3 regions of the Duganella sp. Root198D2 genome follow, and region 2 is predicted to be linked to each of the others. Evidence: predicted binding sites of a transcription regulator. Region 2 holds the regulator's gene; each other region holds the start of a gene.
The links. The regulator FNR, encoded in region 2, switches genes on or off when oxygen is low (the NO sensors DNR and NnrR bind a similar motif). The targets are predictions, from matches to a motif close to TTGATNNNNATCAA.

Region 1: ASE26_RS12690 (OmpW family protein) is a predicted target of FNR. The motif match lies at 5,482-5,495, and genes of this name have one in related genera.
Region 3: nirK (copper-containing nitrite reductase) is a predicted target of FNR. The motif match lies at 3,678-3,691, and genes of this name have one in related genera.

What each region holds. Positions count from the first base shown of each region.
Region 1 is NZ_LMIC01000012.1:33,390-40,792, reverse strand. Features, by position in the region: gene ASE26_RS12715 (response regulator) at 1-1,631, shown strand, start outside; gene ASE26_RS12710 (protein-glutamate O-methyltransferase CheR) at 1,631-2,461, shown strand; gene ASE26_RS12705 (chemotaxis protein CheB) at 2,461-3,066, shown strand; gene ASE26_RS12700 (hybrid sensor histidine kinase/response regulator) at 3,066-4,289, shown strand; gene ASE26_RS12695 (DUF2244 domain-containing protein) at 4,341-4,811, shown strand; gene ASE26_RS12690 (OmpW family protein) at 4,808-5,410, opposite strand; gene ASE26_RS12685 ((2Fe-2S)-binding protein) at 5,580-6,074, shown strand; gene ASE26_RS12680 (xanthine dehydrogenase family protein molybdopterin-binding subunit) at 6,071-7,403, shown strand, end outside.
Region 2 is NZ_LMIC01000013.1:14,329-21,731, reverse strand. Features, by position in the region: gene ASE26_RS14740 (ABC transporter ATP-binding protein) at 1-2,083, shown strand, start outside; gene ASE26_RS14735 (DUF1854 domain-containing protein) at 2,076-2,540, shown strand; gene ASE26_RS14730 (hypothetical protein) at 2,613-2,858, shown strand; gene ASE26_RS14725 (MerR family transcriptional regulator) at 2,909-3,358, shown strand; gene ASE26_RS14720 (carboxymuconolactone decarboxylase family protein) at 3,312-3,683, shown strand; gene fnr (fumarate/nitrate reduction transcriptional regulator Fnr) at 3,970-4,743, opposite strand; gene ASE26_RS14710 (response regulator transcription factor) at 4,845-5,480, opposite strand; gene ASE26_RS14705 (response regulator) at 5,473-6,576, opposite strand; gene ASE26_RS14700 (response regulator) at 6,573-6,986, opposite strand; gene ASE26_RS14695 (PAS domain S-box protein) at 6,983-7,403, opposite strand, start outside.
Region 3 is NZ_LMIC01000034.1:131,793-139,195, reverse strand. Features, by position in the region: gene ASE26_RS20745 (BlaI/MecI/CopY family transcriptional regulator) at 1-87, shown strand, start outside; gene blaOXA (class D beta-lactamase) at 84-1,844, shown strand; gene ampC (class C beta-lactamase) at 1,858-3,651, shown strand; gene nirK (copper-containing nitrite reductase) at 3,829-5,229, shown strand; gene ASE26_RS20725 (Crp/Fnr family transcriptional regulator) at 5,310-5,990, shown strand; gene ASE26_RS20720 (hypothetical protein) at 5,947-7,206, opposite strand; gene ASE26_RS20715 (DUF2249 domain-containing protein) at 7,206-7,403, opposite strand, start outside.

The DNA.
Region 1 (7,403 bases), on a different contig from region 2:
TCACTGATCGCGGCAAGGTAATCCTGCGCGTGTCGCCGGGCGAAGCAGGCTTGCTGCGCTTTGCAGTGATTGATACCGGCGTTGGCGTTCGGGCGGAGCAGCAGGGTGCGATCTTCGACGCCTTCCAGCAGGGCGATGGCACGCCAAGCCGGCGCTTCGGCGGGACCGGCCTGGGACTGTCGATTTCGCGCGACCTGGCCCGGCTGCTGGGCGGTGAGGTCGAGCTGTCCAGCGTTGAAGGGCAGGGCAGCACGTTCACCCTGCTGCTGCCGACGCAATGGGCGGTCGCCGCGCCGCAGGACGAGCTGCCGTCCAGCACGGTATTTTCCGTCCCGTCCGCCATGCCGGCGGACCCGCCGCCCGCGAGCGATCCATTGCCGGCCGCCGATGGCGCCGGCAATGCACTGCGCCCTTTCGAAGACGACCGCAGCGCCGCCGCCCCGCCGGAACGCAAAGTCCTGATCATCGAGGACGACCCCGCCTTCGCCCGCATCCTGTACGACCTGGCGCATGAAGCCAGCTACCGCGCCCTGGCCGCATTCACCGCCGAAGAAGGCCTGCAACTCGCCCAGGAGCAGCAGCCGCAGGCCGTGATGCTCGACATCCGCCTGCCCGACCGCTCCGGCCTGTCGGTGCTGCAGATGTTGAAGGACAACCCGCAGACCCGCCACATCCCGGTGCACGTGATCAGCGGCACCGACAACGGCGAGGCAGCCCTGCACCTGGGCGCCGTCGGCTACGTCCGCAAACCCGCCGGGCGCGAGGAACTGCTGGCCGCCTTCGACCGCCTGGAACGCCGCTTCACGCAAAAGATCAAGCACATCCTGCTGGTGGAAGACGACGAACGCCAGCGCGAAAGCATGGTCAAGCTGATCGAAGACGAAGACATCGACATTACCGCAGTCGCCAGCGGCGCCGAAGCGCTGGAACAGCTGCGCGCTACCGTCTTCGACTGCATGGTGATGGACCTGAAATTGCCCGACATGCAGGGCAGCGAACTGCTGCAACAGATGTCCCAGCAGGAAATCGCCAGCTTCCCGCCAGTGATTGTCTATACTGGACGCAACATGACGCGCGCCGAAGAAACCGAGCTGTCGAAATACTCGCGCTCCATCATCATCAAGGGCGCCCGTTCGCCCGAGCGCCTGCTGGACGAAGTGACGCTGTTCCTGCACAAGGTCGAGTCCCAGCTCTCCAGCGAGCGGCAAACCATGCTGAAGGCGGTACGCAGCCGCGACCGCGTGTTCGAAGGCCGCCGCATCCTGCTGGTGGATGACGACGTGCGCAACATCTTCTCCCTGACCAGCGCCATCGAGCAAAAGGGAGCCCTGGTGGAAATCGCCCGCAATGGCCACGAAGCCCTCGACAAGCTCGACACCGTGCCCGACATCGACCTGGTGCTGATGGACATCATGATGCCCGGCATGGACGGCCTGGAAGCCACGCGCCGCCTGCGCGCCGACCCGCGCTTCGTCCGCATGCCGGTGATTGCCATCACCGCCAAGGCCATGAAGGACGACCAGGAGCAATGCCTGGCCGCCGGCGCCAACGATTACCTGGCCAAGCCGATCGACCTGTCCCGCCTGTACTCGTTGCTGCGGGTGTGGATGCCAGCCATGGACACGGTGTGATGAGCGACGGGGCGCCTATCAGCAGCGTCGAAATCGAGCTGCGCATGTTGATGGAAGCGATCTTCCTGCGCTACAGCTACGACTTCCGCGACTACACCAGCGCCTCGCAAAAACGCCGCGTGCTGCACGCCATGAGCGAAATGGGCTGCGCCACCGTTTCGCAATTGCAGTCGCGTGTATTGCATGAAGCCAGCGCCTTCAGCCAGCTGCTGCAATACCTGACGATACCCGTCACGGAAATGTTCCGCGACCCAACCTACTACATCGGCCTGCGCGAGCACGTGATGCCCGTACTGGGCACCTACCCCTCGCTGAAGATCTGGGTGGCCGGCTGCAGCACCGGCGAAGAAGTGTTCTCACTCGCCATCCTGCTGAAGGAAGAAGGCCTGCTGGAGCGCAGCATCATCTACGCCACCGACATCAACCCGCAATCGCTGGAGAAGGCCAAGAAGGGCGTTTTTCCGCTGGAGAACATGCGCACCTACACCGCCAACTACCAGGCGGCAGGCGGCAAGCGCGCCTTCTCCGACTATTACACGGCCGCTTACAACGCCGCCCTGTTCGACCGCTCGCTGTGCGAGAACGTCACGTTCGCCGACCATAGCCTGGCCACCGATTCGGTGTTCGCCGAAACCCAATTCATCAGCTGTCGCAACGTGATGATCTACTTCAACAAGAAGTTGCAGGAGAGGGCGCTCGGGCTGTTCCACGAGTCGCTATGCCACCGCGGCTTCCTGGGTTTGGGGAGCAAGGAGAGCATCGACTTCTCCGCCTATGGACCGAGGTTTGAAGTGCTCGCCAGGCGCGATCGCCTGTTCAGGAAAAAATAATGCAAACCGACCCTTCGCTGGAACTGGCTGTGCAAGGCCGCACCACGGAGGCGGTCGTGATCGGCGCGTCGGCCGGCGGTGTGAATGCGTTGTTGCAGATGCTGCCGGCGCTGCCGCGCGGTTATCGCTTACCGATAGTCGTCGTGCTTCACGTAAAGAGTGGTAGGCAAAACCAGCTGGTGGAGGTATTCCAGCAAAAGGTCGCGCTACCCGTACGCGAAGCGGGCGACAAGGAGGACGTAATTCCAGGTACTCTCTATTTTGCACCGGCTGGTTACCACCTGCTGCTCGAGAACGACCGCAGCTTCTCGCTGAGTTGCGACGCCCCCCTGCATTTCACCCGGCCCGCCATCGACATCACCATGGAGACGGCGGCCGACGCCTACGGCGCCGGCCTGGCAGGCGTATTGCTGACGGGCGCCAATGAAGACGGCGCAGCGGGCATGGCGGCCATTGGCAGGGCCGGCGGCCTGACGGTCGTACAGGACCCGAACGAAGCAGAAATTGCAACCATGCCGCAGGAGGCGATCAACGCCCGCGCTCCCGACCTGGTGCTGCCGCTTGAGCAGATCAAGCAATTGTTGTTGATGCTGGAGACGCACTGATGGAACCGACCAATGTACTGCTGGTGGACGACCTGCCGGAAAACCTGCGCGCCCTGAATGCCCTGGTGCGCGCCGATGACCGCGTCATCTACCAGGCCCGCAACGGCGAAGAAGCGCTGGCCCTGCTGCTGGAACACGAATTCGCCCTCGCCATCGTGGACGTGCAGATGCCCGGCATGGACGGCTTTGAACTGGCGGAGCTGATGCGCGGCACCGGCAAGACCCGCCACATCCCCATCGTCTTCGTCAGCGCCGCCGGCAGGGAGTTGAACTACGCCTTCAAAGGCTATGAAGCAGGCGCGGTCGACTTCCTCTACAAGCCGCTGGATTCGGATGCGGTGAAAAGCAAGGTGAATGTCTTCGTCGACCTGTACCGGCAAAAGCAGGAAGTTCGGCAGATCGTTGAACAGCGCGAAGCCACGGTGCGTGAACTGAACGCCGTACAGCAGGAGCTGCAGCGCGCGCTGGAAATGCGCGACCAGTTCATGTCGATGGTGGCGCACGAACTGCGCACGCCGCTGAACACCCTCTACCTGGAAGCGCAGATGCGCAAGCTGCAGCTCGAGCGCGGCAACATGGACCACTTCGCGCCGGAGCAGCTGGAACGCATGGTGGCGCGCGACATGCGCCAGATCCACGCCATGGTGCGCCTGATCGACGACATGCTCGATGTATCGCGCATCCGCGCCGGCAAGCTCTCGATCCGCCCCGCACGCGTCGACCTGGAAGCGCTCTTGCAGCGCATCGTCGGCGACCTGTCGCACCACGCCGCCGACATGCAGAGCGAACTACGACTGTCGATCGTGCAGCCGGTAGCCGGGTGCTGGGATGAATTCCGCGTGGAGCAGGTAATCGTCAACCTGATCAACAACGCCCTGCGCTACGGCGGCGGCAAGCCGGTCGACGTACGCCTGCATGCCGACAGCGAGAATGCCCGCATCGAAGTGATCGACCAGGGCGTCGGCATCCCCGAAGAGGTGCTGCCGAAAATCTTCGAACCCTTCGAGCGCGGCAAAATGGAAGGCATGCCCGCGGGCTTAGGCCTGGGCCTCTACATCTCGCGCCAGCTCGCCGAGGCCCACGGCGGCACCCTCGTGGTCCGCAGCAAGTCCAACGAAGGCGCCACCTTCATCTTCACCTTGCCCCGCGCCGACGAAATGTCCAACCGGGGGTCAGGAACGAATGTGGACATTCTTAGCGAAAATGTCCACATTCTTTCCTGACCCCGAAGTGGACATTTTGCTTTTGGCAGCGAGTTGTGCCTAGAATGTCTCATGAACCGGGACTTGCTCAGCGAACGCAGGGAATGGCTTCTGCGGCGCAATTGCTCATTGTCGCCCCAGCAGATGGGGATGGCTTATGCCTTGATGTGCCTGTTCTCGTTTGCGGTCGCAACGGGCTTTGTGTTGATCGGCATGTGGCAGGTGCTTTTCTTCACCGTGCTGGAGATGACGGCCGTGGCGGCCGCTTTCCTTTACTTCGCTCGCCATGCCACGGACTATGAACACATCGTGCTCGCCAACGGCAAGCTGCTGGTGGAACAGGTCTCCGCCGGCAAGATGAGCGTGACGCAGCTCGAACTTTACTTCCTGCGGCTGCAAATGCCGGCCCGCTATGGCGACCTGATTCACCTTGAATCGAAAGGCGTGGCGGTCGATATCGGCTACTTCGCCACCGACCCGCGCCGCCGCGCGCTGGCCCAGGAGCTGCGCGCGGAAGTGCAGGGCGGACTGTTCAGCAATTAGAAGCGGTAGCCTACGCCCACGCCCAGCATTACAGGATCAACCTTTACCTTGCTGACCTTCACGCCCGCCAGCAGCACGTCGCTGCGGATCTGCACTTTCTTGATGTCCAGGTTGAGCGACCAGTTCTTGTCCAGCTTGTAATCCACGCCAGCCTGCAGGGCCAGGCCGAAGCTGTCATGCTCCAGGCTGCCCAGGCCGCCCAGCATCTTGTTCTTGGAGAAGGTGGTCCAGTTCACACCCACGCCAACGTACGGGCTGAACTGGGCGGACGGCATGAAGTGGTACTGCGCCAGCAGGGTCGGCGGCAGGTGCTTGAAGGTACCGATGGACTCGCCATCAATGTACACGTCATGCTTCTGCGGATAGGTCAGCACCAGCTCGGCGGAAATATTTGGGGTGAAGAAGTATGAAATATCCACTTCCGGAATGGTCTTGTTGCTGACGCTGATGAGGTCGGATGGTCCCACGCCGAGGATCGGATCGGACTTGTCCGCAGGGTTGATGTGCACGGCACGTGCGCGCACCTGCCAAGGGGTTTCCTGTGCCATTGCACCAAGCGCCACGCTACCCAGGACAACTGCCAAAATCGCTTTCTTCATTTCACTGCCTCTTTCGTTTGGTCATTGAGATTTGCTGACTGAAAGTGTATTGATGCGACGCAGCAAAATCTTTGACCTAAGTCAAAATTGCCCGAACGAACACAAGTTAGCTAAAACGGGAGTAATATTTCGCGGATTCACATCCCACCTATTCCCCCGGAGGCAGGACATGAAATTGCACGTCAATGGCCAGGTACGCGAGTTCGAGGCCGAAGAAGATACCCCGCTGTTGTGGGTGATCCGCGAACAGCTGGGACTCACCGGCACCAAATACGGCTGCGGCGTAGCGCAGTGCGGCGCCTGCACCGTGCACATTGACGGCGAACCGACGCGCAGCTGCGTGCGCCCTGTCTCCACCGTGACGGCCGGGCAGAAGATCGTCACCATCGAAGGCCTGGGCCTGGACGGCAGCCACCCGGTGCAAAAAGCCTGGGCCGCGCTGGATGTGCCGCAATGCGGCTTCTGCCAGTCCGGCATGATCATGGCCGCCGCCGCGCTGCTGAAACAGAAGAAGAACCCGACCGACGCCGATATCGACGCCGCCATGACCAACATCTGCCGCTGCGGCACCTATAACCGCGTGCGCAAGGCGATCCACGTGATTGCCAAAGGCGGCGACGTGAAGACCGCAGGCCTGGACATCGTGGAAGGGAGCAAAGCATGAGCGGCATGACCCGTCGTGGTTTCATCGGCCGCTCGCTGGGCGCCACCGCAGGCCTGATGTTCGGCTTCCACATCCCGTTCGCAGAAGCGCAGCAGGCGCCAACCGCTGCCGCTCCCGACGCGCCTGAAATCAACGCCTGGGTCGTCGTCAAACCGGACGACACCATCGTGGTCCGCATCGCCCGCTCCGAAATGGGCCAGGGCACGCTGACCGGCCTGGCGCAGCTGGTGGTGGAAGAACTGGACGGCGACTGGAGCAAGGTCACCACCGAATACCCCTCGCCCGGCCGCCAGCTGGCGCGCAACCGGGTGTGGGGCAGCTTCTCCACCGGCGGCAGCCGCGGCGTGCGCGAATCGCACGAATACGTGCGCAAGGGCGGCGCCGCAGCCCGCACGATGCTGGTGCAGGCCGCAGCTACCCAATGGGGCGTGCCCGCGAATGAATGCGTGGCCGCGAAAAGCGTGATCACCCACACGCCAACCGGCCGCGCGCTCACCTACGGAAAAGTCGCCGACGCCGCCGGCAAGCTGCAGGCACCCGCCGCCGCCGACATCAAGCTGAAAGACCCGAAAGACTGGAAGCTGGCCGGCAAGCGCCTGGCGCGCCTGGACACGGTCGACAAGACCACCGGCAAGCAGATCTACGGCATGGACTTCAAGCTGCCGGGCATGCTGAACGCCGCTATCAAGGACTGCCCGGTCTTCGGCGGCAAGGTGAAGAGCTTTGACGCTGCAGCTATCGCCAGCAAGCCCGGCGTGAAAAAAGTACTGCAGGTAGGCGACAGCGCAGTGGCTGTGGTGGCCGACACCTGGTGGCGCGCCCGCAGCGCCCTCGATGCCTTGCCGATCGAATGGGACAAAGGCCCCAACGCCGGCATGAACAGCAAGGACACCGCCGCCTGGATCAAGGCAGGCCTGGACGCACCCGAAGCCGCAGTCGGCAACAGCAACGGCGACGCCAAAGCCGCCCTGGCCAGCGCCCACCGCAAAATCGAAGCCGTCTACAGCTACCCGCACCAGAACCACGCCACGATGGAGGTGATGAACGCCACCGCCGTGTGGACGCCCGAGCGCTGCGACGTCTGGACACCAACGCAGAACGGCGAAGCCGCCTTGGCCGCCACCAGCGAGGCCGCCGGCCTGCCGCTGGCCAAATGCGACGTGACGAAATTGCACCTCGGCGGCGGCTTTGGCCGCCGCGGCGCCACGCACGACTGGGTGACGCAGGTCGTGAAGATCGCCAAGGAAATGCCCGGCACACCGATCAAGTTGATCTGGACCCGCGAAGAAGACATGCAGCACGGCCGCTACCACCCGGTCAGCCAATGCA
Region 2 (7,403 bases):
GGTATGGCGAGATTGGACTTATCACGCCGGCATGTCGCTAAAACTGCACGATCACGCCGGCGTCGGCCACCTGGAGCTGGTGGATGCCGCACAGCGCCTGGCTGCGTGGCGCTTCACGCTGGGCCAGAACCTGCTGGCGCTGCGCCTGTCGGAAAACTTCCCGCGCCTGCTGGAGGCACACCTGAACGGCAAGCCGCTGCAGCAGGTCGAACAGAACGCCTGCCCCACCTGCAAGGCGCCGCTGGAAGCCGACCAGGAAGAATGCCCGGTCTGCACCAAGGTGGTCCACACGCCGCCGTCCACCTGGACCCTGTTCCGCCTGTGGCGCTTTGCGCGGCCGTACCAATGGCAGCTGGCACTGGGTTTTGCAATGATGCTGCTGTCGACCGGCGCGCACCTGATCCCGCCCTACATCATCATGCCGCTGACGGACAACGTGCTGATCCCTTACCAGAACGGCAAGCCGGTCGAGCACATGCTGGTGGTGCAGTACATGGCCGCCCTGACCGGCGCCGCTGTCCTGGCCTGGATCTTCGGCTGGGCCAAGACCTATGTGCTGGCCCTGGTTTCCGAGCGCATTGGCGCCGACCTGCGCACCACCACGTACGAACACCTGCTGCGCATGTCGCTCGAGTACTTCGGCGGCAAGCGCACCGGCGACCTGATGTCGCGCATCGGCTCCGAGTCGGACCGCATCTGCGTCTTCCTGTCCTTGCACCTGCTGGATTTCGCCTCCGACGTCCTGATGATCATCATGACCGGCCTGATCCTGTTCACCATCGATCCATGGCTGGCTGTTGCCACCCTGCTGCCGCTGCCATTCATCGCCTGGATGATCCACCTGGTGCGCGACAGGCTGCGCACCGGCTTTGAAAAGATCGACCGCGTGTGGGGTGAAGTGACCAACGTGCTGGCCGATACCATTCCCGGCATCCGCGTGGTGAAAGCCTTTGCACAGGAAACCCGCGAAGCGACCCGCTTCCGCACAGCCAACAGGCACAACCTGGCTGTCAACGATAAGCTGAACAAGGTATGGTCGCTGTTCTCGCCGACCGTGTCGTTCCTGACCGAGCTGGGCATCCTGGTGATCTATGTGTTCGGCATCTGGATGATCTCCAAGCACAACATCACGGTCGGTGTATTGAGCTCCTTCGTCCTCTACGCCAACCGCTTCTACGGCAAGCTCGATTCCATGAGCCGCATCGTGTCGGTGACGCAGAAATCCGCTTCCGCAGCCAAGCGCATCTTCGACATCCTGGACCACGTTTCGAGCGTGCCGGATCCGGTGCAGCCGGCAAAAGTGGAGAAAGTGCGCGGCGACATCACCCTGCGCGAAGTGGGCTTCCGCTATGGCAACCGCGCCGTCAACCGCGGCGTCAACCTCGAGATCAAGGCCGGAGAAATGATCGGCCTGGTGGGCCATTCAGGCTCGGGCAAATCGACCCTGGTCAACCTGATCTGCCGCTTCTACGATGTGGCTGAAGGCGCGATCCTGCTTGATGGCCAGGACATCCGCAACTTCGCCGTGTCCGACTACCGCCGCAATATCGGCCTCGTGCTGCAGGAGCCATTCCTGTTCTTCGGCACCATCGCGGAAAACATCGCCTACGGCAAACCGGAAGCGAGCCGCGAAGACATCATGAAGGCGGCCCGCGCAGCCCACGCCCACGACTTCATCCTGCGCCTGCCGCAGGGTTACGATTCCATGGTGGGTGAACGCGGCCAGGGCCTGTCGGGCGGCGAGCGCCAGCGTATTTCGATTGCGCGCGCCCTGCTGATCGATCCGCGCATCCTGATCCTGGACGAGGCCACGGCTTCGGTCGACTCGGAAACCGAGAAAGAAATCCAGAAGGCGCTGGACAACCTGGTTGCCGGCCGTACCACGATTGCGATCGCCCACCGCCTGTCCACGCTGCAGCGCGCGAACCGCCTGGTGGTGATGGACCGCGGCAAGGTCGTCGAGGAAGGCCCGCACGAGGAACTGATGGCCAGGGAAGGCGCCTACTACCGCCTCTACCAGGCGCAGGCACGTAACGTCGATACCGACATGGATGACAAAGCAAAGAGCCGTGAAGATGATTAATTTTACTTTGAGCCGGGACAGCTTCGGCAAGCTGAACCTGATCGACGCCAACGGCGTATTGCATGAAGGCGTGTCGCCGGTCCGTGCGTTTCCCATCCAGGCACCGGAAGAAGGCCTGTCGCTGGTGAATATCGACGGCAAGGAAGTGGCCTGGCTGGATCGCATTTCCGACCTGTCGCCCGCAGTGGCCGACATCGTGCGCGAAGAGCTGGCCGGCCGCGAATTCATGCCGGAGATTAAGCGGATCGTGGACGTGGGCAGCTTTGCCTGCCCTTCCACCTGGAGCGTCGACACCGACCGCGGCGCAACAAGCTTCGTGCTGCGCGGCGAGGAAGACATCCGCCGCATCGGCAGCGTTTCGCTCCTGGTGTCGGACAGCCATGGCATCCACTTCCTGATCCGCGACCAGTTCGCCCTGGATAAGCACAGCAAGAAGATCCTGGACCGCTTCCTGTAAGAGTTGACCTGGATCATGTGCCCGCCTGTTGCCAGGCGGCACAATTGCGGTTCGACCCTACTGGAGAACCCCATGGATTCCGTCGTCTTCGGCCCCGACCTCGCACTGGGCATCCCGGTTCTCGACCAGTCGCACCGCATTGTCTTCGACATGCTCGATGCAATGGCGGGCCTGCCGCGGCCTGCCTTCGACCAAGCGTGCCGTGAACTGACAATGAAGAAGCAAGCACCCGCGACATCATCCGCACCTTGCCGGACTGGATCGAAGCGCACATCAACACCATGGACCTGGCGCTGGCAGTTGCGGTATCGCGCTTAGAGTAATAAAGTGCTTGACTTGGAGCGCGCTCTAACTTCTACGATCACCCCATGGAATCGCACCTGAGCATTGATGAAGTCGCCAAACGCACCGGCCTCACGGCCTACACCCTCCGCTACTACGAGCGCATCGGGCTGATTGCCCCGGTCCACCGTGCAGCGGGCGGCCAGCGTCGCTATGCGGCATCGGACCTCGCCTGGATCGAATTCCTGCTGCGTTTGCGCACGACCCATATGCCAATTGGCAAGATGCAGTCGTTCGCCACCCTTCGCGGCGCTGGGGACTCGACGGTGCCGCAACGGCGCCGGATGCTGGAGGCACACCTGCAGGACGTTCTCGCCGAGATCGAGGCGATGCAACAATCCGCTGCATCATTGCAGGCCAAGATCGCGTATTACCGCACCCTGGAGCAGTCCCTGGCGTCGCATCCAACCACTGATGGAGGACATGCCAATGAACACCGAAAGCCGCTACGAGCGCGGGCTCGCAAAACTGCATGAAGTCGACGGCCAGGCCGGCGACCGCGTGGTGCAAAGCCTGCAGGATATTGCCCCGGACTTCGCTCGCTACCTGATCGAATTCCCGTTTGGAGACATCTATTCACGCCCTGGCCTCGACCTGAAATCGCGCGAAATCGCCGTGCTGGCGGCACTGACGGCCATGGGCAACGCCGCGCCCCAGCTCAAGGTCCATATCCGCGCCGCGCTGAACGTCGGCGTAAGCCGCGAAGAAATCGTGGAGACCATCATGCAGATGGCGGTCTACGCCGGTTTCCCGGCCGCCCTCAATGGCTTAATGGCCGCCAAGGAAGTCTTTGCACAGTAGTCAGCAAAGCTGAAGCTTGCCAGTCCGGGTGGTGCAGGCGGGTCAGACCCTTGGGTCTGACCCTGGTTTGCCGGGTTGGATTTTCTCGCATGGCGCTGACAAGCTTCTGCCATCCGACGCACAAAGCACACGCCGGTAAACCAGGGTCTGACCCAAGGGTCAGACCCGCTCCGCGGCGGTCGCTGGCTCGAGGGTGCTCGTCACGCAAATCCAGGAAGAACTATAAAAAAGGGGCAGCGAAAGCTGCCCCATACACCCCCTACAGGTGATACAACCGGTTCGTGGATCAGGCGACTGCGAGTTCTTGCGCCATGCCGCCGGAAGACATGTTTTCCAGCTTGGCGCGGTCGATAATGCGCAGGTCGCGGTTGCTCAGGACAATGGAGCCGTCCTGGCGCAGGCGCGCCAGCTGGCGGCTGACGCTTTCCACGGTCAGGCCCAGGTAGCCGCCGATGTCTTCACGCGACATGCGCAGCTGGAAGCTGGTCGAAGAGTAGCCGCGCTGGGCGTAGCGGCCGGCCAGGTTCAACAGGAACATGGCAAGGCGCTGTTCGGCGCGCATATGGCTCAGGAACAGCATCACCGATTGTTCGCGCTGGATCTCGCGGCTCATGGTGCGGTGGAATTGCTGCAGCAGGCCAGGGATCTGCATTACCAGCTCTTGCAGGCGGTTGAACGGGATCTCGCAGACTTCGCTGTCTTCCAGCGCCACGGCGTTACAGGAATGCTGGCCATTGCCGATCGCCTCCATGCCCAGCAGGTCGCCGGCCATATGGAAGCCGCCAATCGTCTGCTCGCCGCGCTGGTTCACCTGCACAGTCTTGAAGTGGCCGAAGCGCACGGCATACAGGCTGTGGAAGCTGTCGCCGGTCTTGTACAGCGGCTCGTCGCGGCTCACGCGGCGGCGGCGGGAAATGATCTGGTCAAGGCGGGCAACATCTTCGTCGGCCAGGCCTTGCGGCAGGCAGAGTCGGTTGAAGCTGCACAGCGAGCATTTCGCTGCGGCAGGTGCGCAAGTTTTAGTGGCGTTTGCAGGGGTGATTGGGATGACCGGGCTCATGATGCTGCTCCTTGTTTTCGATGTAAGGAGTATCGCGCCCCGCACCATTTCCCGGTATCAAGCTTCCTGTGTAGTTGCCGTAGTGCTTCCCCTACAGCGCATCAGATCAAGCCATGCTCGAGGGCATAGCGGGTCAGCTCAGCATTGCTGGACATGCCCAATTTCTCGAGGATGCGGCTGCGATAGGTTGTCACGGTGTTAGGACTGAGGTGTAGTTTTTCCCCGATGCGCACCAGCGACTCGCCCTGGGCAATCAGCTTGAAAACTTCCAGCTCGCGGTTCGACAGCTCCTCATGGTCGCCGCTTGGGCCGCCGCCCACCAGGGTTGCCAATTTCTCAAGCAATGCCGGACTGACATGTTTGCCGCCGGATGCCGCCTTGCGCACCGCCTCGATCAGCGTCGAGGTCGGGGCATCCTTGGTCAGGTAGCCCGAAGCGCCCGACTTCAGCGCCCGCACCGCGTAAATCTCCTCCGAATAGGTGCTCAGGACCAGCACCGCCATGCGCGGGCATTCGCCGCGCAGCGTTTTGAGCAGGTCCAGGCCATTCTTGCCCGGCATCTTGATGTCCACCAGCGCCACGTCGAAACTGCGTTCACCCACGCGCTGCATCGCTTCCACTGCATTGCCGGCTTCGCCTTCCACGCTGATGTCCGGCGCCGTACCCAGCATCAGGCGCACGCCATTGCGTGCGATCGCATGGTCGTCAACCAGCAAAACGGTGATCTTGTCACCCATTCCTGTCCTCCAAAGGCAGGCGCAGCTGCAGGGTGGTACCCTGCCCGGCCTTGCCGCCGATAGTCAATTCGCCGGCGAAGCGGCGCGTGCGCTCGTGCATGCCGAACAGGCCCCAGGATTCGCGGTCGGACAAGCCGGCGCTCTCGATGCCCTTGCCGTTGTCTTCCACCCGCAGCACCACGTTCTCGCCGTCGGTATCGACGATGACGCGCGCCACGCTTGCTTCGGCATGGCGCACCACATTGGTCAGCGCTTCCTGCGCTACGCGGAACAGCATGGTGCTGCGCTCCGCATCCAGTTCGAGCGCCTGCGCCTCGGGCGTGATATTGCAGCTGCATTGCAGGCCGCTGCGCTGCGCCACCTGTTCCGCGTACCATTCCAGCGCCGGCCAGATGCCCAACTGGTCCAGAACGCTGGGGCGCAGGTCGGTGATCACGCGACGCACGGTTTCAATGGCATCCTGCGCCAGCTTGGCGGCATCCTTCAGCAAAGGGTCCGATTGCTCTCCGCCGCGTTCTATCGCGACCGAGATATACGCCTTGATGCCGGTCAGCAGCCCGCCCAGCTCGTCGTGGATTTCCTGCGCGATTCGCGTGCGTTCGTGTTCCTTCAGCTTTTCCTGGTACGCCGCCAGTTCGCGCAGCTCCTTCTGCGATTGGCGCAGCACCTGTTCGGCCGTCTGCTTTTCGTCGATCAGGCGCTGTTCGCGCAGCAGGCGCTCGATGGCCCCGGCCAGGAAGTCGAGGTAACGGCCGTCGCTATCCTTGACCAGGTAGTCGCGCGCGCCGCGGCGCATGGCTTCGGCCGCCACGGTGGCGCTGTCGGCGCCGGTCAGCATCATCACCGGGATATTCGGCTGGGGCTCGCCGCGGTCGGCCGCCAGGCGGGCCAGGAATTCCAGCCCGGTCAGGTCCGGCAAATGGTAATCGAGCAGGATGCAGTCGGGCCCTTCGCGCAAGGCGATGTCCAGCCCTTCCTGGCCGCTTTCCGCTTCAAGCAGTTCGCAATTGAAGCCCGGCGCCTGCGCGAAAGCGCGGCGGCAGGCGATTCGGTCGACGATATCGTCTTCGACGATAAGGACCCTTACCATGTTCATGGCAGCTCGCTGATGGTCCAGTACAGGTTAATCGAACGCACCACTTCGACAAACTGGCGGTAATCAACCGGCTTGGTCATATAGCCCGCCACGCCCAGGTCGAAGCTGCGCATCTTGTCCTGCTGCTCTTCCGACGTGGTCAGGACGATCACCGGGATACGGCGCAGCAGCGGGTCCTGCTTGACGTTCTGCAGGAACTCGATTCCGTTCATGATCGGCATGTTCAGGTCCAGCAGGATGATGCAGGGCTGTTCGCTGGCCGGATCGCGCAGGTATTCCAGCGCAGCCTCGCCGTTTTCCATCGCCTCGACACGGTTGCCCACATGGACTTCCTTCAGCGCGCGCAGGATGGTCATCACGTCGACCTGGTCGTCTTCAACCAGCAGGATTGGCTTGCTCGTATTATTCATGCGTTATTCTTTCTTTTCTTCGGCAAGGTGAAATAGAAGGTGGTGCCCTTGCCAAGCTCGGACTCCAGCCACACCCTGCCCTGGTACATTTCTACAATCTTCTTCACCAGCGCCAGGCCGACACCCGTGCTTTCAACACGGTCGCGCGGGGCCAGGGTCTGGAATAACTGGAAAATCCGTTCAAAGTGCCGTTCGGCGATGCCGGGGCCGTTATCGCGGACTTGGAAGCGCCACTGGCTGCCTTCGTCAGCCCAGCCCACCTCGATCTCGCCTTCCGGCTTGTCCATGTATTTGACCGCGTTCGACACCAGGTTGTGGAACAACTGCTGGATGCGGGTCGGTTCGCCGCTCACTGTCGGCATGCCCGGCATGACGCTCACCTTGATATGCGCCGGCACGGCCAGCAAATCGATCACC
Region 3 (7,403 bases), on a different contig from region 2:
GCCGGCAGTAAGCTGGTGGATGCCAGCGAACTGGCACAGCTCGAGCAAATGCTGTCCGACTGGCCCGATGAGGACGACGTAAAGTGAGCGACTTCGACTTGCTGTTGATGCGCTTCCTGTTGGCGAGCCTTGGCTGCTTTGCCGCGGGCTTCAGCGTGTGGGCTCTAAGCGCCCTGCTCCGGCGCTTTTTGCCCGCTCTGGCAGCGCAACGATCCCTATGGCTGCTTGGCCAGTTGGCCGTGCTGGCGACTTTTACATTGATGCTGCTGCCGCACAGCGAACGTGTGCGCCTGATTCCTCCACTTGAAGCGGCCACTGAAACGGTCACCCACTATATTGCGGCGCCAAAGGCCCCGGCCCTGCCTATTACAACTGCCGAAGAGGCGCGCGATGCAGGTGATTCTGCCGGTTCGCGTGTCTGGATGCTGCATGGCGCGCAATTGTGGCTGTGCGTGTACCTGCTCGGGCTGGCCTGGTCGACAGCCACCGTTTGGCGCGCGCAGCGCATGCTGAATCGCCTGGCGCAAACCGGCGATGTTGCGAGCGCTGGCGATGCCGACATCATTGAAGTGGATGCGCCGATTTCTCCGATGCTGCATGGCCTTTTCCGCCCTCGCCTGCTGCTGCCGCGCCATTTGGTCGGTTTCGATAAGCTGCAGCGCGAAATGATTGTCGAACATGAGATGACCCACCTGCGCCGCCATGACCTGCATTGGATGGCCGCCGGCATGCTGCTGCAAACGCTGTTGTGGTTCAATCCCTTCATGCGCCTGCTGCGCGCCAACCTGACCTGGGCGCAGGAACTTGGCTGCGATCGCGACGTGCTGCGTGGGCGCCCGGCATCGCAGCGCAAAGCCTATGCAGCCGCGCTGTTGGCTCAGCTCAAGCTGCAGCATCTTACACCGCAAGGCGCGCTGGCATTTGGCAGCATCGATGCGAACACGCTGACGGAGCGCGTGTCGCTGATCCGAACGCCTGCCAATTCGCGCCGCGCAATGTGGGCGCGTGCTGCGACAGCTGCGGCGCTGCTCGCTATCGTCGGCGGCAATTTCGCGCTGCAACCGGCATTGGCATGGAGCGTTTCGCCTTCTGCGCAATCGGTCGCAGCACTGAATTGCACGACCTTTGTCGATGCCGCCAGCGGCAAGCCGCTGCTGCGCGAAGGCGATTGCACTGCGCGCATTACACCGGTATCGACCTTCAACATTGCCGTCAGCCTGATGGGCTTTGACAGCGGCTTCCTGAAAGACCAGCATGCGCCGCTGCTGCCTTATCGGGAGAGCTATCAGGCCTGGAACAAGCAGTGGCGCCGCGATATGGATCCGAGCCAGTGGATCAGCTATTCGGCCGTCTGGTACGCCCAGCAGGTGACGCAGCATATTGGCCGCGAGCGATTCGAGCGTTATGTGCAGGGCTTCGGCTACGGTAACCGCGACATCGGCGGAGACAAGAGCAAAGACAACGGCCTGACCTGGTCGTGGGTCGGTTCTTCGATGCAGATTTCGCCCGACGAGCAGACAACCTTCCTGCGCCGGCTGGTGCGCAAAGAGCTCCCGGTTTCGCTGTATGCGCACGAGCAGACCGCGCAACTGCTGAAAGTGAAAGACCTGCCGAACGGATGGCAAGTCTTCGGCAAAACCGGTACCGGTGCCCCCGTCGGCCCGGACGGCAAGGACGACTACTCCCGGTCCTACGGCTGGTTCGTAGGCTGGGCGACCAATGGCCAGCGCACCATCGTGTTCGCGCGCCTGGCCCAGGACGAGACTTTGATCGAAGGTGCTGCGGGCCCGCGCACCAAAGAAGCCTTCCTGCGCGAACTCCCCGCGCAACTCGCAAAACTCTAAACCGAGAAAAAAAATGAAACGCAAAATCTTCGCCCTGCTTGCAGGGCTGGGCCTCCCTTTGCTCGCGTATTCTGCAGAGCATTGCCTGGCTATGGCCGATGCGGCCAGCGGCAAGTGGCTGGCGCACGATGGCGTGTGCGATAAACGCCTGCCGCCGATGTCGACCTTCAAGCTGCCGCTCGCGCTGATGGGCTACGATGCGGGCGTGCTGTGGGACGAGCATGCCCCCGTGCTCCCCTTCAAGCAAGGCTACGTGGATTGGCGTCCCGTATGGCGGCAATCGCACGATCCGAGTTCGTGGATGAAGGAGTCGGTCGTCTGGTATTCCCAGCAAGTCACGCTGCAACTGGGCGAGGAGCGCTTCGCAAGCTACGTCAAGCGTTTCGACTATGGCAATGCGGATGTCAGCGGAGATCCAGGCAAGAACAACGGCCTGTCGGAATCCTGGCTCGGCTCTTCGCTGCGCATTTCGCCGGACGAGCAAATCGCTTTCCTGCGTCGAGTCGTCAACCGCGGCCTGGACGTCAAACCGAATGCTTACGACATGGCTCGAACGCTGGTCAAATGGCCCGAGCAAGTCGGCGGCTGGCAGGTCTTCGGCAAGACCGGCAGCGGCAGCGATGGCGGCCGAGAGCTGGGCTGGTATGTAGGCTGGCTTGAACGCGGCGGCCAGCGCGTCGTCTTCGCCCAGGTCGGCGATGGTAATGGCATGGAGGTGCGCGAGAGCTTCCTGCGCGGGCTGAAAGTGCGCTCCGCTGTTGATGGCGCGATTCGTCCGTTGATGGCAGAGCATGGGATGCCCGGTATGGCGGTCGCCGTCACGCTGGACGGCAAGCCCTACTACTTCAACTACGGCATCGCCTCGCGCGAAACCAATGCGCCTGTCAGCGAGAACACACTGTTCGAAATCGGCTCGGTCAGCAAGGCCATGACCGCCACCCTGGCCACCTGGGCGCAGGCGCAAGGCAAGCTGTCGCTGGACGCACATCCTTCGCGCTACCTGCCGCAACTCAAAGGCAGCGAAATCGACAAAGCCACCCTGCTCCATCTCGGTACCTACACTGCCGGCGGGCTTAAGCTGCAATTCCCTGACGATGTACGCGAGGGCCGGGAAATGGCCTTCTTCCGCGCATGGAAGGCGGACGCAGCGCCGGGTGCCAAACGCCGTTACTCGAACCCCAGCATTGGCTTGCTTGGACACGCCGCCGCAGCTGCGCTACGAAAGGATTTCGCGACTGCGATGGTGTCCGAGATCTTCCCCCGCTTCGGCATGAACAACACCTACGAAGATGTGCCGGAGCACGCGATGGCGAACTACGCCTGGGGCTACAAGGGCGACCTGCAAGTCCGTGTGAATCCCGGCCCCTTTGACGCAGAGGCTTACGGCGTCAAAACCAGCAGCGCAGACCTGCTGCGCTTCGTGCAGGCGAATATCGATCCGGGCCGCCTGGAGCCGTCCATGCGACGCGCCGTCGCGGCAACCCACGTGCCTTATTTTGAAGCCGGCCCACTGGTACAAGGCCTTGGCTGGGAACAGTACCCCTATCCTGTCTCACTGGAGCGCCTGCAAAGCGGCAGCGCCCCGTCGATGACTCGCGAACTGGTTGCGGCCAAACGGCTCGACGCGCGCGGCGCGGCAGGCGGCGCCACCCTGTTCCACAAAACCGGCTCCACGGGAGGCTTCGGCGCCTATGCGGTTTTCGTGCCGAAAAAGAAGATCGGCATTGTCATGTTGGCAAATTCCACCTATCCGAACGAGGACCGCATCAAGGCGGCCTACACGATTCTCCAGCAATTGGCGCCATAGGGTGTGGCGCGGGGTCTTCTCACGGCTTGATCTAGATCAAAAATAACTGACTTGCATTGAGAATACGCAGTTCTTTCCAAATTTTTGACCTGCGTCAATTCAATAACATGCATGTAAAACATAAGATTTGCTTGTCAAACGGCGCAATCCCGTGCCGGACAAACCTGTGAGAAGAAAATGAAACCGACCCTGATGTCCAAAGCCATCGCTGCACTGGTGATCGGCGCAGCAACCTTGGCGCCAGCTTATGCACAACATGGCCAGCACGGCGGCAGCACTGCAGTCCAATATCGTCCCGACGTGACCTTTACCCTGCACACCGATATCGCAGACGGTAAGCTGGTTTTCGTCAGCGACGCCGGCGAATCCAAGGGCAAGGCCAATCCGACCTTGCGCGTGCCGGAAGGTGCTGTGGTGCAGATCAACCTGGTCAACGGCGATGGCGCAACCCACGACATCTCGGTGCCTGACTTCAAAGTCAAGTCGAACCAGCTGAAAGACAAAGGCGCATCGACCGCCATCGTGTTCAAGGCTGACAAGAAAGGCGAATTCACTTACATCTGCTCCCTGCCAGGCCACGTGGCTGCAGGCATGATCGGCAAGATCATCGTTGGCGAAGGCGAACTCAAAGCAGCACCAAAAGGTGCCGACGTTTCGCGCAGCCCAGCGGAAGTGGGCACGCCTGTCGGCAAACGCGGCCCGCAAACTGTCAACGTGAAGCTGGACACCACCGAGGTGCTCGGCCAGATGATGGATGGCACCACCTACAAATACTGGACCTTCAACAGCAAGGTTCCAGGCCCGTTCATCCGCGTCCGTGTGGGCGATACCGTGAATGTCGACATGTCCAACGCCAAGGACAGCCATATGATCCACTCGGTCGACTTCCATGCCGTGACCGGACCAGGCGGCGGCGCTGCGGTGACACAGGCGGCTCCAGGCAGCACCAAGAGCTTCACCTTCAAGGCCCTCAACCCGGGCCTGTACGTGTACCACTGCGCTACCCCGATGGTGGCCCAGCACATCTCCAACGGCATGTACGGCATGATCCTGGTGGAACCGGAAGGCGGCCTGCCGAAGGTCGACAAGGAGTTCTACGTGATGCAGGGCGAGCTGTACACCGCGCAGAAACACGGCACTCCAGGTGAAGCCGAATTCTCGCTGGACAAACTGCTGGCCGAACAACCGGAACACCTGATGTTCAACGGCACCCACGATGCGTTGACCAAAACCCACCGCATGGAAGCCAAGGTCGGCGAAACCGTCCGCATCTTCTTCGGTGTCGGCGGTCCTAACGCAACCTCCAGCTTCCACGTGATCGGTGAAGTGTTCGACCGCGTCTACAACCTGGGCGACCTGACTTCGCCTCCGCTGCAAAACGTGCAGACCACGACCGTGGCTCCCGGCGGCGCAACGATGGTCGAGTTCAAGACCGAGGTGCCAGGACGCTTCATCCTGGTCGACCACGCCCTGTCGCGGATGGAGAAAGGCCTGGTCGGCTTCCTCTACGTGACCGGCAAGGAGAATCCGGAAGTCTTCCGGACCAGCAGCAAGCCTGACGGTGACTCGGGCCACTGATCTTCAGGATTAGAACCGACATTACCTTAACCAGGACAGGACCCGCCCAGCGGGTCCTTTTGCCATTTCAGGAGAACCACATGCCAAGCCCCAAAATCGACCACCGCGAGTTCCTCAAGCGACTGCCCCTGTTCGCAGACCTGTCGCCGGAGGAGCTGACGCTGGTGGCTGCCGGCACCACCGAACACCACATCCCGCGCGGCAGCGCAGTCTTCCAGCGCGGCGATCCATGCATCGGCTTCCACATGGTCATATTCGGCCAGGTCAAACTCAGCTTCCTTTCCGTCCAGGGCAACGAGAAGATCGTCGAGATCATCGGCCCGGGGCACAGCTTCGGCGAAGCGCTGATGTTCATGGAAAAGCCCTACATCGTCACCGCCCACGCTGTCAGCGACTGCATGCTGCTGCACATCTCCAAACACACCGTATTCGCCGAACTGGCGCGCAATGCGCAGTTCGCCCGCCGCATGCTGGCCGGCATGAGCCGCCGCTTGCATGGCCTGATTTCGGACGTGGAAGCCTACTCGCTGCGCTCAGGCAGCCAGCGCATTATTGGCTATCTGTTGAAGGATGACGATGCGGGGGATGGTTCCGAGATCACGCTGGCCGTCAGCAAGAAGCTGCTGGCCTCGCGCCTGAACCTGACGCCGGAATACTTCTCGCGCGTGCTGCACGAGCTGGCCGACCAGGGCATGATTGCCGTGAACGGCCGCCAGATCAAGATTCTTGATTCTGCTCGTTTGCGAGCTTACGAAGGCTGATCGCAGCCAGCGCCAGGTCGAAGCCCAGGCGCATGCAGGCAACTGCCAATACCCCACCTGCCGCCTGGGCAAGCCAGCCGGGTGCGATGGCAGCGGCAAGCAGCAGCACCACGCTGGCGGCATGCCAGGCGAATTGCACGCGCGGTTCGCTCTCCGGCATCAGCTGGCGCACGCCCGGCACATCGCAGCCGGCGTGCTGCCCGTGATACCACAACAGGAACGGCACGATCTTGTACAGCATGCCGTTCACCGCCGACATGGCAAAGCCGACAATAAACAGCACGCCAAGCACCAGCGCTTTGTCTATGCCGCGCGGGCAAAGGAACACGGCAACGCTGGCCAGCAGCGAGCCAAGCGACAGCCACCAGTACCAGGTCGACACATCGGCCGCGCGCTTGCGGCGGAACAGCAGCACCAGCGTATAGACCGCGAACAGGCCCAGGCAAACGCTCACCAGGCCCGCCCCGATCCATTGCCACGGCTGGTTAAGCAGGTAGCCGACGGTCCACAGCACCAGCCCGCCAAGGCATAGCGGCGGCAGCGTGAAGGCCAGTTGGCGCGGGAATAATTGGGTGGACTGGAACATCGGCACCACCTGGAACACCACCGACACCACCAGCACGCCGACCCAGCCCACCAGGGCCCAGGCGGCATGCACATTGGTCCACTCCATCACGCGCAGGCGCACCGCGCCAACCAGGAAAGCCGCCAGCGCCACGCCGATCGTCACGGCGCAGGCCAGCGCCAGCACGGCCTGGCGCATGCCGGCGACGACGGGAAGCGCGTTCGGCGCGGAGCGCTGCGACAGCGCCCGCGCCAGCACGGCAACAAGAAGGATAAACGCGCCAGCCAGCAGGATGCCGGCCGCGCGCAGGCACCACGGCAAGCCATGCAGGAAGCCCGCCGCCAGCAGCAGTGCGCCGCCGGCCAGGGCGCCCCAGATCACGGGGCTGAGCCGGCGCGCCCAGTGCAGCTCGACGCCGGCAACCACCGGCACCATCTGCAGCAGCGAACCTGCCATGGCCATGCCAAGGAAACCGAGGGTCAGCAAATGGGTCACAGCCAAGGTGGCCGGCGCCCAGCGCGTGCTCATCGCTTCGGCGCCCTGCCACACCAGCAGCAGTCCGGCCAATGCCCCGAACCACGGCGCCGCCAGCAGGAATCGCAGCGGCAGCGCCAGCCCGGGCGTATGCTCGAAAGCCAGCTTGCGTTGCATCAGTCGGCGTGGGTAATCAGGATTTCGTAGATATAGTCTTCGCGCATCGACGTAGCGTGGCGGTAGCCGTTCTTCTCGAGGATGCGGTAGAGGGGAACCGGCTCGCGGTCGATGACCATGCGGATATGCTGGCCAGGTTGCAGCAGGTCGAGCGCTTCCAATACGCGCTCCATCGGTTCAGGCGGCACCATGCCGCA